One region of the Aureimonas sp. CAS genome, then DNA from elsewhere that is predicted to be linked to it. Evidence: predicted binding sites of a transcription regulator. Region 1 holds the regulator's gene; each other region holds the start of a gene.
What was found. The regulator PhoB, encoded in region 1, activates phosphate uptake and scavenging genes when phosphate is short. The targets are predictions, from matches to a motif close to TGTCATNNANCTGTCAT.

Region 1 (4,693 bases):
ATCGCCGAGCGCCTCGGCATCGACCCGGAAAACCGCCAGGAGATGACCCAGGCCGGCGCCATGGTCAGCCAGGGCGTGCGCACCATCCTGCGCAACGTCGTTCTCGACGACCCTTCCGTGATCGGCACGACGCAGGAGGTCTGGCTCCCCGCGAACTCGACCATCGATTCCGCGCTCAAGGGCCAGTTCAACCTCAACGTCGAGGAGAGCCGCCGTCCGGTCAGCGACCTCCAGCTGCGCTGGATGGACGAACTGCAGGAGGCGGGCGACCTGTCGCAGCGCTTCAACACCGGGCTCTTCACCTTCGGCGCCTCCTCGCGCGCCGAGACGGCGGGCGTGGGCGTCGCGATCGTCGGCTCCTTCATGATGATGCTGATCGTGCTCGCTCTGGCGCTGCCGATCGGCGTCGCGGCCTCGATCTACCTGGAGGAGTTCGCGCCCAAGAACAGGTTCACCGACCTCATCGAGGTGAACATCAACAATCTGGCCGCCGTGCCCTCCATCGTGTTCGGCCTCCTGGGTCTGGCGGTCTTCATCAACTATTTCGGCCTGCCTCGTTCGGCCGCGCTCGTCGGCGGGCTCGTGCTTACGCTGATGACGCTGCCGACGATCATCATCGCGACGCGCGCCGCGCTCCGCGCCGTGCCGCCCTCGATCCGCTCGGCGGCGCTGGGCCTCGGCGCCTCGCGCAACCAGATGGTGTTCCACCACGTGCTGCCGCTGGCCGCGCCCGGCATCCTGACGGGCACGATCATCGGTCTCGCCCAGGCGCTGGGCGAGACGGCGCCGCTGCTCCTCATCGGCATGGTCGCCTTCGTCGCCGACTATCCGAGCGGCCCGATGGACGCGGCCACCGCGCTGCCGGTCCAGATCTTCATGTGGGCGAACGAGGCGGACCGCGCCTTCGTGGAGCGCACCTCCGGCGCCATCATCGTCCTCCTCCTCTTCCTGGCGGTCATGAACATCGCCGCCATCCTCCTGCGCCGCCGCTTCGAGCGCCGCTGGTAGCCGATCAGATGGATACTCCCATGCACAAGCTCGTCTCCGAGCCGATGACGGTTCCGGCCCCCAAGACCCCGATCAAGATGAAGGGCGAGAAGGTCGACGTCTTCTACGGCGCCAAGCAGGCGCTCTACGAGGTCGGCATCGACATTCCCGAGCGCCAGGTGACGGCGCTGATCGGCCCCTCGGGCTGCGGCAAGTCGACCTTCCTGCGCTGCCTGAACCGCATGAACGACACGATCGAGGGCGCGCGCGTCGTCGGAAAGATCACGCTCGACGGCGAGGACATCTACGACAAGAGCCTCGACGTCGTGGAGCTTCGCGCCCGCGTCGGCATGGTGTTCCAGAAGCCGAACCCCTTCCCGAAGTCGATCTTCGAGAATGTCGGCTACGGCCCGAAGATCCACGGCCTCGCCAAGAGCAAGGCCGATCTGGAGGAGATCGTCGTCACCTCCCTGAAGAAGGCGGGTCTGTTCGAGGAGGTGAAGGACCGCCTGCACGAGCAGGGCACGGGCCTGTCGGGCGGCCAGCAGCAGCGCCTGTGCATCGCGCGCGCCATCGCGGTCTCGCCCGAGGTGATCCTGATGGACGAGCCCTGCTCGGCGCTCGACCCGATCGCGACCGCCACCATCGAGGCGCTGATCGACGAGTTGAAGCAGAACTTCACCATCGTCATCGTGACCCACTCCATGCAGCAGGCCGCGCGCGTCTCGCAGCGCACGGCCATGTTCCATCTGGGCCGCATCGTCGAGGTCGGGCCGACCGAGAAGATGTTCCAGAACCCGGACGACAAGCGCACGCGCGACTACATCACCGGCCGCTTCGGCTGACCGGACAGGGTAGCGGGCCCTCGACGGCCCGATGCGCGAGAACCGAAGAGTTTGAGCGACCATCGCGTGCGGAGCCACGCACCGCTCACGGGGAGAAGAGCATGCCCGGACACATCGTTTCGTCCTACGACGACGAGCTGAAAGCCATCCTGCGCCGCATCTCCGAGATGGGCGGGCAGGCCGAGCGGATGGTCGAGCAATCGGTCACCGCGCTCATCAAGAGCGACATCCAGCTCGCCCAGCGCGTGATCGCCGACGACCGGCTTCTCGACGAGGCGCAGCGCGAGCTCGACGAGCACGCGATCCGCACCATCGCCAAGCGCCAGCCGATGGCGCAGGACCTGCGCGAGATCGTCGGCGCGATCCGCATCTCGAACGACATCGAGCGCATCGGCGACATGGGCAAGAACATCGCCAAGCGCGTGATCGCCGTGCACGAGCACGGCCAGCCGGTCAAGCTCGTGCGGGGCCTGGAGCATCTGTCGGGGCTCGCGCTCGAACAGCTGAAGGAAGTGCTCGACGCCTATGCGCGGCGCGACGAGGACCGCGCCGAGATGGTGCGGGCGCGCGACGAAGAGATCGACGCGATGTACACCTCGATCTTCCGCGAACTCCTGACCTACATGATGGAGGACCCGCGCAACATCACCGCCTGCACGCATCTCCTGTTCTCGGCCAAGAACATCGAGCGCATCGGCGACCACGCGACGAACATCGCCGAGACGATCTACTACATCAAGACCGGCGAACAGGTCGAAGGCGAGCGTCCGAAGGACGACCGCACCCATGCCATCGTCGCCGAGCCGGGCGGGACCGTGGGGACGGTCCTGTGACGACGGGGCCCCACATCGCCGTCGTCGAGGACGACGAGGCGCTGGGCGTTCTTCTCCGCTACAATCTGGAGGCCGAAGGCTACAGCGCGGAGGTGATCGCGCGCGGCGACGAAGCCGATCTCCGGCTGCGCGAGAAGGTGCCGGACCTCCTGATCCTCGACTGGATGCTGCCGGGCCTGTCCGGCGTCGAGCTCTGCCGGCGCCTGCGCCTTCGCTCCGAGACGCAGCGCCTGCCCATCCTGATGCTGACGGCGCGCGGCGAAGAGGACGAGCGCGTGCGCGGCCTGTCCGTCGGCGCGGACGACTATGTCGTGAAGCCCTTCTCGACGCTGGAGCTGATGGCGCGCATCCGCGCCATGCTACGCCGGGCGAGCCCCGAGCGCGTCGCGACGCAGCTGACGGCCGGCGACCTCGACCTCGACCGCGAGACGCGCCGCGTGCGCCGGGCGGGCCGCGAGGTGCGCCTCGGCCCGACGGAGTTCAAGCTGCTGGAATTCCTCATGCAGGCGCCCGGCCGCGTGTTCTCGCGCGAGCAGCTGCTCGACGGCGTCTGGGGGCAGGGGATTTATGTCGACGAGCGCACCGTCGACGTCCATGTCGGGCGCCTGCGCAAGGCGATCAATCGCGGCCGCTTGCGCGACCCGATCCGCACCGTGCGTGGCGCCGGCTACTCGCTCGACGAGACCTTCGCGGCGAAATCGGCCTGAGGGACCGCGGACGCCCCTCGGGCACGTGGATGCGCGGAAGCAGGACGACGCGCACTCCTCTCCCTCAAAGGGAGAGGGGTCCGAAGGACGGGCGAGACGAGTGGCTCGCCCCGGCGGACGCAACGCCGCTGGCGGATCAACAGCCTACAACATCCAGGCACAGACAGGGGCGTCGTCGAGCTCGGCGTTGCGCGGACGTCCTCTTTTCTGACGTTGCGGGCGTCATGCCCTCATCCCCCTGCCGGGACCTTCTCCCGCGCAGCGGGAGAAGGCGAAGCGTAAGCGCCGCGGCTTTGCGTCTGCGGCCGCCTCAGCGGAAGGTGAAGCGCGAGACCTCGCAGACGTTCACCCCGTATTCGGTTTCCTCGCGCCCGCTCTCGAACGTCGCCTTGAAGTCGAAGACGCAGAAGCCGGTGCCGTCGTCGAAGTTCACCCGCACTTCCGCGCCGGGCATCAGGACGTCGTTGCCGAGGATGTCCTCCTCCCAGTCGGTGGTGCCGGTGTTGGACCCGTGAAGGTAGAAGATCGGCTCCTTGGCGCCGTTGTGGATGACGACGCGGCGGTCCAGCGCCGAAGCGGCCGTGGCCGAGAGGATGACGGAAGCGCTGATGAGCGCGGCGAGAAGGCTCCGCATGGGAGAGGCTCCGTTGACGGCATCCCACAGGCGGATGCCTCGCCGCCACATTGCGGCCCCATTCTTCTACCGCCAGACTTCCGTGAAGTCACTTGGAGTCTTGTTGCGGTCCGAAGACGCAACGCGGGATGGCTAACGCTGGGGACGGGGCCTCGAAGCTGAAGACTGTGTTCAGCGGCGAGCCCGACGAGGCCCTCACCCAGCTGCTCGCTCGCGCTCGCATCCACCCTCTCCCCGAGGGGAGAGGAATGGCGCCTCTTTCGATGCGCTCACGCAAGCATTCGAACGGTCGACATCGCGGCGAAGCTTCTCCTTCTCCCCTTGGGGAGAAGGTGCCGGCAGGCGGATGAGGGCATCGCAGGGCGCCGGCGCTCGATGATCGTCCTGGGTGCGGTCACGGGATGAGCGTGGCGAAGGAAGAACCGTCTTCAGCGGCCGAGCCCGACGAGGCCCTCACCCGGCTGCTCGCTCGCGCTCGCATCCACCCTCTCCCGTTCCGGGAGAGGAATGGCGCCTCTTTCGGTGCGCTCACCCAAGCATTCGAACGGTCGACACGGCGGACGGGCAGGGCGGCGAAGCCTCCCCTTCTCCCCTTGGGGAGACAAGTCCCGGCAGGCGGATGAGAGCGTGGCAGGGCGCCGACGGTCGGCCCACGAGCGGAAGACGAAAGACCGTTCCCCTTCGCCG
Region 2 (4,693 bases), 1.2 Mb from region 1:
GCGAAGGGGTGGTCCTCGAAGTCGAGGCTCTGCACCCGCGTGTAGGGCGGCAGCGCGTAGATCCGCTTCTCGCGCCCCGCGCCGAAGAGCTGCAGGGCCGGCGAGCCGTCCATCTTCGGATTGTCGAATTTCGGGATGGGCGAGGGGTCCATCACGTATCGGCCCTCGACCTTCACCGGATAGGCGTAGGTCGTCGCGATGTGGCCGTGGCGGGCGATGTCCTCGTAGAGCTTCACGTGCATGAGGCCGTATTCCTCCAGCGCGTGCAGCATCCGCGTCTCGGTCTCGCGCGGCTCCAGGAAGCGCAGGGGTTCGGGGATCGGCACCTGATAGACGACGGTCTGGCCGGATCCGAGCGGCGTCTCCGGGATGCGGTGACGGGTTTGGACGATGGTCGCCTCCGCCGTGCGCGTCGTCGTCGCCACGTGGCACACCTTCTCGAAGAAGGCGCGGATCGAGACCGCGTTGGTGGTGTCGTCGGCGCCCTGGTCGATGACCTTGAGGACGTCCTGCGGCCCGATGATCGCGGCCGTCACCTGCACCCCGCCGGTGCCCCAGCCGTAGGGCATCGGCATCTCGCGCGAGGCGAAGGGCACCTGATAGCCGGGGATCGCGATGCCTTTCAGGATCGCGCGGCGGATCATCCGCTTGGTGCCCTCGTCGAGATAGGCGAAATTGTAGGAGGGGAGGCTCATTGCGCCGCGTCCTTGCTGTCCGCCTGAGGCCCGGCCCGCTCGGCGTTGAGGCGCCGCAGGAGGTCGAGCTCGGCCTGGAAGTCCACGTAATGGGGCAGTTTCAGATGCTCCACGAAGCCGGTGGCGGCGACGTTGTCGCAATGGGCGAGCACGAACTCCTCGTCCTGGGCCGGCGAGAGGCGCTCCTCGCCGAGCTCGTCGGCGCGCAGGGCCCGGTCGACGAGGCTCATCGCCATCGCCTTCCGTTCCGACTGCCCGAAGACGAGGCCGTAGCCGCGCGTGAAGCGCGCCGTCTCGTCTCCGCCGCCGGTGAACTGCGAAACCATCTGGCATTCGGTGAGGCGGACGCGGCCGATCGTTACGGGAAAGCCGAGCTCGGGCATCTCGACCTCGACCTCAACGAGGCCGATCCGCACCTCGCCGACGAAGGGGTGGGTACGGCCGAAGCCGCGCTGGGTGGAATAGCCGAGCGACAGGAGGAAGCCCTCGTCGCCGCGCGCCAGCGTCTGGAGGCGCAGGTCGCGCCCGGCCGGGAAGTCGAGCGGGTCGCGCGTCACGTCGCCCGGCTCGCCCGAGGCCACGCCGTCCGGTTCGATCAGCCCCTCGGCGGAAAGAAGATCGGTGACGCGCGGGGAGGGCGCGTGCGGGTCGGCTCCCGCGCGGCGCCGCGGCTCGGCCACCGCCTCGTCCTGTCCGAGCGCGGCGTCGAGGAGGCGGTGCGTGTAGTCGAAGGTGGGGCCGAGCACCTGCCCGCCCGGCAGATCCTTGTAGGTCGCCGAGACGCGCCGCTCGATCGTCATCGCGCCCGTGTCCACGGGCCGGGCGGCGGCGAAGCGCGGCAGCGTCGTGCGATAGGCGCGCAGGAGGAAGATCGCCTCGATGAGGTCGCCGCGCGCCTGCTTGATCGCGAGCGCGGCGAGCGCCGGATCGTAGAGCGAGCCCTCCGCCATGGCGCGATCGACGGCGAGCGAGAGCTGGCCGGCGATCTGCTCCAGCGTCAGGGCGGGGACCGAACGGTCGCCCCGCCGCCGGTCGGCGAGGAGGGCGTGGGCGGCGGCGATGGCGGCCTCCCCGCCTTTCACGGCGACATACATGAGCCTCAGGCCTTTGCAACGCGGGTGGTGCGCGGCAGGGCCATGACCCTCGTGCCGGCGACGAGGACGAGGTCGTGGCCGCGCGGGAACAGGGCGGCGTTGCGCCGACGGTACTCGACGAAGCCCGCCGACAGGCCGCGCGGGGCGATACGCCGCCGGCTCTGGATGCCCGGCCCCGTAAGCACCAGCTCCGGGCCGCCTTCCAGGGCCTCGACCGGGAGGATCAGCGTCGCGGACCGGTCGGGATAGGGCTCGGTTCCCTGCGGGAAGCGGTCCCAACCGGCCGGGTCGGAGCCGAAGGCGAGAACCACGAAGGCGGCCTCGCGCCAGCTGCCGACCGGGGCGGAACCGGTCTGGAAGGCGAGCCAGGCGGGCGCGTCGCCCATCGGCTCGTCGAGATGGACGGGCGCATCCGCGTCGCTGAGGGCGGCGAGAAGGGCGGCCGCGCCGGGCACGAGCCCGTCCGGGGCCTCGACGCGGCCGGAGAGGTCGGCGATCGTGCCGGGTTCGGCGAAGACCCCCATCATGGCGCGGAACACGGCCTGGCCGTCGAAGACGGGATCCTTGAACCCGCCCGATACGGCTCTCGATGCGACGGCGTTCATGGCTGCTGGTCCTCCCCTCGAACCACGGTGAAGAAATCGACCCTCGTCGCCTGCGTCTCTTCGGCGAGACGGGCGCGGGCGCGTTCGTCGGCGGCGATGGCCGGCTCCACGATTTCGGCCTCGATGCGCGCGCGCCATTCGTCGCGCTGCCAGAGGGCGTCGAGATGAGCGGCCGCGCGGGCCTTGTCGGCGTCTCGTCCGAGGATCATGGACGAGCCGACCTCGCCGGTGGCGAGCCGCACTGTCGCACGTGTGACACTCGCCTCGCCGAGATTGAACGGCGCGCCGCCGCCGCCCGCCCGGCCTCGCAGCATGACGAGGCCGATCTCGGGGCCCCGCACCGGCTCGGCCGGAGGCGCGGCTTTCAGCAGCGGCCCGCAGAGGGCGGAGAGGGCAGCCGGGTCGGCCAGCGCATAGGCGCCGATCGCGCGGCGCCTCGCCTCGTCGGTCGAATTCTCCGTCATCGCCGCACCTGTATATTTGTGTAGACAAGTAAATCTCTACCCTTCTATAACGCGTGCGGCGTGACGCAACGATGACGTTCGCGCGGAAAGATCGGTCCCGGCTGCCCGACGCCGCGCGGCATCGATGGCGGGCACCGGACATGGAGCGGGGGATGATCGGCGAGGCGGAGCGCAGCGGCATCGCCGTCTGGCGGCGGGTGCGGGACGATCTGGCGGCCGAGATCCGCGCCGGGCGGCTGGAGGGCCGGCTGCCGAGCGAGACGGAGCTGGCCGAGCGCTTCGGCGTCAACCGCCACACGCTGCGCCGCGCGCTCGCCGTCCTGTCGCGCGAGGGGCTGCTCTCCACCCGGCGCGGGCTCGGCAGCTTCATTGCCCCGCCGCCCGAACGTCTGTCCTATCCGATCGGCGAGCGCACCCGCTTCTCCGCCAATCTCATCGGCCAGGGCCGGGTGCCGGAAGGGCGCCTGATCGGGGCCGAGCGAGTGGCCGCCGATCGCGACCTCGCCGCGAAGTTCGGCTGCCGCCCCGGCGCGCCGCTGCACCGGCTGGAGACGCTGCACGTGGCGGACGGCGTTCCGCTGACCGTGGCGACCGGCTATTTCGACGCGGCGCGCTTTCCCGGCATCGTCGCCGCCTATGCCGAGACGGGCTCGATCACCGAAAGCCTGAAGCGCGAGGGCTGCGCCGACTACCGGCGCCAGGAGACGCGCATCACGGCCGAGCGCGCGTCGCCCCGCGACGCCGAGCATCTCGGCCTCGGGCCGGACGCGGTGGTGATGGTGACGCTCGCGGTGGACGTGGACGGCGAAGGGCGGCCGGTCCAGGTCCTGCGCACGCGCTTTGCAGCGGACCGCATCGAATTCGTCGTGCGCGAGCCCGGCCGGGACCCGGCCTAAGGGACGCCGGCCCCGTCGCCTCAATGGGTGACGGTCACGACGACGACGTCGGTGTAGCGGCCGGCGGGGGGCGTCGGCTGCGCCGGCACCAGCCCATAGACGGGGATCGTGCGCGTCACCCCGTCCCCGACGCCGGAGACGAGGCTCGCCGTCGTCCAGGGAACGGCGTTGGCCGGGTCCTGGTAGAGGCCGTACGCGATCTGTCCGGGTCCCCCGGTGCGGGTCATGAAGCGCGGCAGGCCGCTGCCCGAGGAGCCGCCGCCCAGCGAGATGGAATAGGACGCGCCGGGCGTGCAGCGCACCCGCACGCGCGAGGCGGCGGAGACGGCGGCGTTGAGCAGGCCCTGCGAGCCGAAGTCGAGATCGTCGGCCTCCACGAGACAGTTGCTGGCGACCTGCGCCCGCACGTCGAAGGCGGGACGCGTCACGTTTCCGAGCAGGATCAGCGAGCAGCCGAGATTGACGCCGCCATAGTAGAAGCCGGTCTGCGCGCCGGAGAAGGCGGCGGAATAGTCCCCGATGGGGACGGTGGACTGGCCGCCGAAGATGCGGGCATAGAGCGGGACGGTGACCGAACTGTTGCCGCCGGGCACGACGATGCGCGGCGTCGTTCCGAGCGCCGGGTTCTCCAGCGAGCCCCAGGGCACCAGCCGCGTCGCGTCCTGATAGAGCTGGAAGCGCAGGCTCTGGCCGCCCGCCGACGTCATGAGCCGGGAGCCGTCCGCCGCCAGTCCGGCGGGACCCGCATTGATCCCCGGGCAGACGGCGGCGCCGAGCGTCGACTGGCAGCTGATCGTCACATTCGCGGTCCGGTCGATATTGCCGCCCGACAGCGTGTCGATCGGCCCGAAGGCGAGATTGTCGATCGAGGCGTTGCAGGTCTGCGCCGCGGCCGGCGCGGTCCCGGCGAGGAGAAGCGCCGCGCAGGCCGCGACCGCG
Region 3 (4,693 bases), 1.6 Mb from region 1:
TTCTTCTTCATCGCCGTCTATCTCCACATCGCCCGCGGCCTCTACTACGGCTCCTACAAGGCGCCGCGCGAGGTGCTGTGGATCCTCGGCGTCATCATCTACCTCCTGATGATGGCCACCGCCTTCATGGGCTACGTCCTGCCCTGGGGTCAGATGTCCTTCTGGGGCGCCACGGTCATCACCTCCTTCTTCACCGCCTTCCCGATCGTCGGCCAGCCGATCCAGACGCTGCTCCTCGGCGGCTTCGCCGTCGACAACGCCACGCTCAACCGCTTCTTCTCGCTGCACTATCTGCTGCCCTTCATGATCGCGGGCCTCGTGGTCCTGCACGTCTGGGCCCTGCACGTGACGGGCCAGACGAACCCGACCGGCGTCGAGGTGAAGGACGAGCGCGACACGGTACCCTTCACCCCGCATGCGACGGTGAAGGACGGGTTCGCGATGATCGTCTTCCTGCTCGTCTTCTGCTGGTTCGTCTTCTACATGCCGAACTATCTCGGCCATGCGGACAACTACATCCCGGCGAACTCGCTGGTGACGCCGTCGCACATCGTGCCGGAATGGTACTTCCTGCCCTTCTACGCGATGCTGCGCGCCATTACCTTCGACATCGGGCCGATCACGGCGCAGCTCGGCGGTGTTCTGGTGATGTTCGGCGCGATCATCATCCTGTTCTTCGTGCCCTGGCTGGACACGAGCCGCGTGCGCTCGACCTCCTACCGGCCGATGTACAAGATCTTCTTCTGGATCTTCGCCTTCAACGCCGTCTTCCTCGGCTGGCTCGGCTCGCGCCCGGCCGAGGGCATCTATCCGCTGCTCTCGCTCATCGGCACGATCTACTATTTCGGCCACTTCCTGGTCGTGATGCCCGTGCTCGGCCTCATCGAGAAGCCGAAGAAGCTGCCGAACTCGATCACCGAGGCCGTGCTCGCCAAGGCCGGCGCCAAGCGCGCCGCGGCCGGCGCGACCGCCGCTCCGGAGCACAAGGGCTGACGATGCGCATCAAGGAAAACTCGATGAGACTGCTCCTGTCGGCGGCCCTGGCTGGCGTCCTGGCTCTGCCCGCCGCGCAGGCGCAGGAGGCCCAGGCGCCTGCGCCCGCCGCATCCGAAGCTGCACCCGGCCAGCCGGCCGTGGTGGTGATCGAGCCGGCGCCGGTCGAGCCGGGCGCACCCGCGGCCGCGCCCGCTGCGGAGGCTCCGGCCGAGGGCCTCGAGCCGATCGCGCCCGCCGAAGGCGTGGACGCGGCCCGTGACGCCGAAGCCGAACGCGAGGCGGAAGCCGAGGCGACCATCGAAGCGTCCGAGGATGCTGACGGCATCATCGAGGGCCCGGCGCCCGGCGAGGCGCCGCAGGCTTCCTCCGGCACCGAGGAGGCCGTCGCCGGTGCCGATGCCGAGCACGCCGAGGAAGAGCATCACGGCACGCCGCACTACCCGATCAACAAGCCCCGTCACGTCGACTGGAGCTTCGCGGGACCGTTCGGTCACTGGGACATCGGCCAGCTGCAGCGCGGCCTGAAGATCTATCGCGAGGTCTGCGCGGCCTGCCACGGCCTCGACCTCGTCGCCTTCCGCAATCTGGAAGACCTCGGCTACTCCGACCCGCAGGTCCGGGCGTTCGCGGCCGAGTACCAGATCGAGGATCCGCTGCCGAACGCCGAAGGCGAGATGTTCGAGCGCCCGGGCATTCCGTCCGACCGCTTCCCGAACCCCTACGCCAACCCGCAGCAGGCGGCGGCGTCCAACGGCGGCGCGGTTCCGCCGGACCTGTCGCTGATGGCCAAGGCCCGCGCGGTGGAGCGCGGCTTCCCGCTCTTCGTCTTCGACATCTTCACGCAGTATGCCGAGAACGGACCGGACTACATCTACTCGCTCCTGACCGGCTACGGCCAGGAAGCGCCGGCGCATTACGAGATCCAGCCGGGGACGCACTACAATCCGTACTTCACCGGCGGTATCGCCCTTGCGATGGCGGCGCCCCTCTCGGACGACGTCGTGACCTATGACGACGGCGCGCCGCAGACGGTGGACCAGTACGCGCGGGACGTGTCCGCGTTCCTGATGTGGGCGGCCGAGCCGCACCTCGTGGAGCGCAAGGCCACCGGCTTCGTGGTGATGCTGTTCCTGATTGTCTTCGGCGGACTCGTCTACGGCGTGAAGCGCAAGGTCTGGGCTTCGACCCCGCACTGATCACGCTCTCCTCACGAGACGTTTTGAACCCCGCCCCCGAAAGGCGGGGTTCTTTCGTTCGGGCTCCGTTTCAAAGGCCGTCGCTTCGTCATACGGTTGTGACAGGGCGATCCTAGTCCAGCGTCGTCGCCCTCGGGCAAACCGACATCTGAAAGGACCGACGATGATGATCCTGAAGCGCAGCGCGATGGCGCTCGTCATGGGCACCGCCCTTTCCACCAGCGTCTCGGCGCAGGAAGCGCCGGCGGAGACCTCGGCCCGCAACGTGATCCTGATGATCTCGGACGGCGCTGGCATGGAGACGTGGCGCGCGGCGAGCTTCTATCGCTTCGGCGCGCTCGGCCATCAGGCCTATGACGAGTTCGACGTGAAGGTCTTCACCTCGACACACCCGCTGAACACCTCCCGCACGCCGACCAAGTCGGACGAGGGGCGGGTCGATTTCGATCCGGCGCAGCTCTGGGCGACCGGCGAGGTCGAGACCGTTTTCGAAGGGCGGCTCGGCGACTACAAGGGCTTCTTCGAAGGCTACGACTACAGCAGGGACCAGTACACGGATTCGGCCGCGGCCGGCACGGCGCTGGCTTCGGGGCGTAAGACCTACAACAGCGCCATCAACTGGTCGAACGACGACGAACCGATGAAGCATATCGGCGAGTACGTGGTGGAGAGCGGGCGCGCGCTCGGCGTTGTCTCCTCCGTCCAGTGGACCCATGCGACGCCGGCCGCCTTCCTCGCGCACAACCGCGACCGCAACGCCTATTCGGAGATGGGCCGCCAGATCGTCGAGGACGGGCTGGCGACCGTCGTGATGGGCGCGGGGCATCCGGGCTTCGACGACAACGGCGTGGAGCGCGAGATCGAGGACGAGGGCTATTACGACTTCGTCGGCGGCTCGGAGATATGGGAGCGCCTCGTCAACGGCGAGACCGACTATCGCCTGATCGAAAGCGCGGAGGATTTCACCACGCTGGCCGCCGGCGAACTGGACATGCAGGGCAAGGACAAGGTGCTGGGCACGGCGCAGGCCGCGGCCACGCTGCAGTTCAACCGCGAGGGCGTGGCGCTCGGCGACAAGATCGAGACCGTTCCCGAACTCGCCCTGATGACGACCGGCGCGCTGCAGGTCCTGTCGGAGAACGAGAACGGCTTCTTCCTGATGGTCGAGGGCGGCGCTGTCGACTGGGCCGCGCACGCCAACAATCTGCCGCGCCTGATCGAGGAGCAGATGGACTTCGACACCGCCGTCGAGGCCGCCGTCGACTGGGTCGAGCAGAATTCGTCCTGGGACGAGACCATGATCATCGTGACGACCGATCACGGCAACGGCCTGCTCCAGGGACCGAACTCGCATCGCGAAGCCTATGAGGGGATCCTGAACCAGGGCGCCGGCGCGATGCCGCTGGTGCGCTGGCATTCCGACACGCATACGCGCGAGCTCGTGCCGCTCTGGGCCCATGGTCGCGGCTCGGACTTCTTCACCCGCGTGGCGCAGGCCGATCCCGGATTGGCCGCCTACGAGGTGCCGGAAGAGGCCCGTGTCTACATCGACAACACCGACGTCTTCCGCGCGGCCGCCGAGGCGCTCGGCATCGAGGTCGAGGCGCCGGCGGTCAACTGACGCGCTCGCGACGTCGGACGGAAAGGCGGCTTCGGCCGCCTTTCTTCGTTCCGGGCTCCATCGCATAATGGCGCGATGACATCTCCGCTCCGACGCTTCCTGAACGAGGACGCCGCGCGCCTCGGTTTCGACGCCGTGGGCGTGGCGCGGGCGCGCGAAAACGCGGCGGCGGCCGCCGGCCTGACCGAGTTCATCGAGGAGGGGCGCTTCGGCACCATGGGCTGGATGCCCGAGACCGCCGAGCGCCGTCGCTCGACGACGAGCCTGTGGCCGGATGCGAGGAGCGTCATCGTCCTCGGAATGAACTACGGCCCGGACGAGGACCCGCTCGCCAATCTGTCCCGTGCCGACCGAGGCACGATCTCGGTCTATGCGCGGCACCGGGACTATCACGACATCATCAAGGGCCGGCTCAAGGAGCTCGCGGGACGGCTGATCGCGCGGGCGCGGCGCGACGGGCTGGGCGAGCATGACGCCAAGGTCTTCGTCGACACCGCTCCCCTGATGGAGAAGCCGCTCGGGCAGGCGGCGGGGCTGGGCTGGCAGGGCAAGCACACCAATCTCGTCGCCCGCGAGTTCGGCTCCTGGCTGTTCCTCGGCTCCATTCTGACGACGCTGGACCTGCCCGAGGATGCGCCGGGCCGCGACCTCTGCGGCTCATGCCGCGCCTGCCAGGACGCCTGCCCGACCAACGCCTTCCCCGAGCCTTACAAGCTCGATGCGCGGCGCTGCATCTCCTACCTGACGATCGAGACGAAGGCCGTCGTGCCGGCGGAGTTCCGCGCGGCCATGGGCAACCGAATCTATGGCTGCGACGACTGCCTGGCCGTCTGTCCGTGGAACAAGTTCGCCAGCGAGGCGCGCGAGGCGAAGCTGCGCG

Region 2: the regulator PhoB is predicted to act here: its motif matches at 2,919-2,935, upstream of phnG (phosphonate C-P lyase system protein PhnG).
Region 3: the regulator PhoB is predicted to act here: its motif matches at 2,279-2,295, upstream of AC6R2M_RS12775 (alkaline phosphatase).

The regions. Positions count from the first base shown of each region.
Region 1 is NZ_CM187563.1:1,092,605-1,097,297, forward strand. Features, by position in the region: gene pstA (phosphate ABC transporter permease PstA) at 1-1,008, shown strand, start outside; gene pstB (phosphate ABC transporter ATP-binding protein PstB) at 1,029-1,832, shown strand; gene phoU (phosphate signaling complex protein PhoU) at 1,934-2,665, shown strand; gene phoB (phosphate regulon transcriptional regulator PhoB) at 2,662-3,372, shown strand; gene AC6R2M_RS05345 (hypothetical protein) at 3,683-4,006, opposite strand.
Region 2 is NZ_CM187563.1:3,491,807-3,496,499, forward strand. Features, by position in the region: gene AC6R2M_RS16865 (alpha-D-ribose 1-methylphosphonate 5-phosphate C-P-lyase PhnJ) at 1-695, opposite strand, end outside; gene AC6R2M_RS16870 (carbon-phosphorus lyase complex subunit) at 692-1,789, opposite strand; gene phnH (phosphonate C-P lyase system protein PhnH) at 1,795-2,394, opposite strand; gene phnG (phosphonate C-P lyase system protein PhnG) at 2,391-2,858, opposite strand; gene phnF (phosphonate metabolism transcriptional regulator PhnF) at 3,011-3,754, shown strand; gene AC6R2M_RS16890 (Csu type fimbrial protein) at 3,775-4,693, opposite strand, start outside.
Region 3 is NZ_CM187563.1:2,669,008-2,673,700, reverse strand. Features, by position in the region: gene AC6R2M_RS12785 (cytochrome b) at 1-993, shown strand, start outside; gene AC6R2M_RS12780 (cytochrome c1) at 1,320-2,192, shown strand; gene AC6R2M_RS12775 (alkaline phosphatase) at 2,356-3,813, shown strand; gene queG (tRNA epoxyqueuosine(34) reductase QueG) at 3,889-4,693, shown strand, end outside.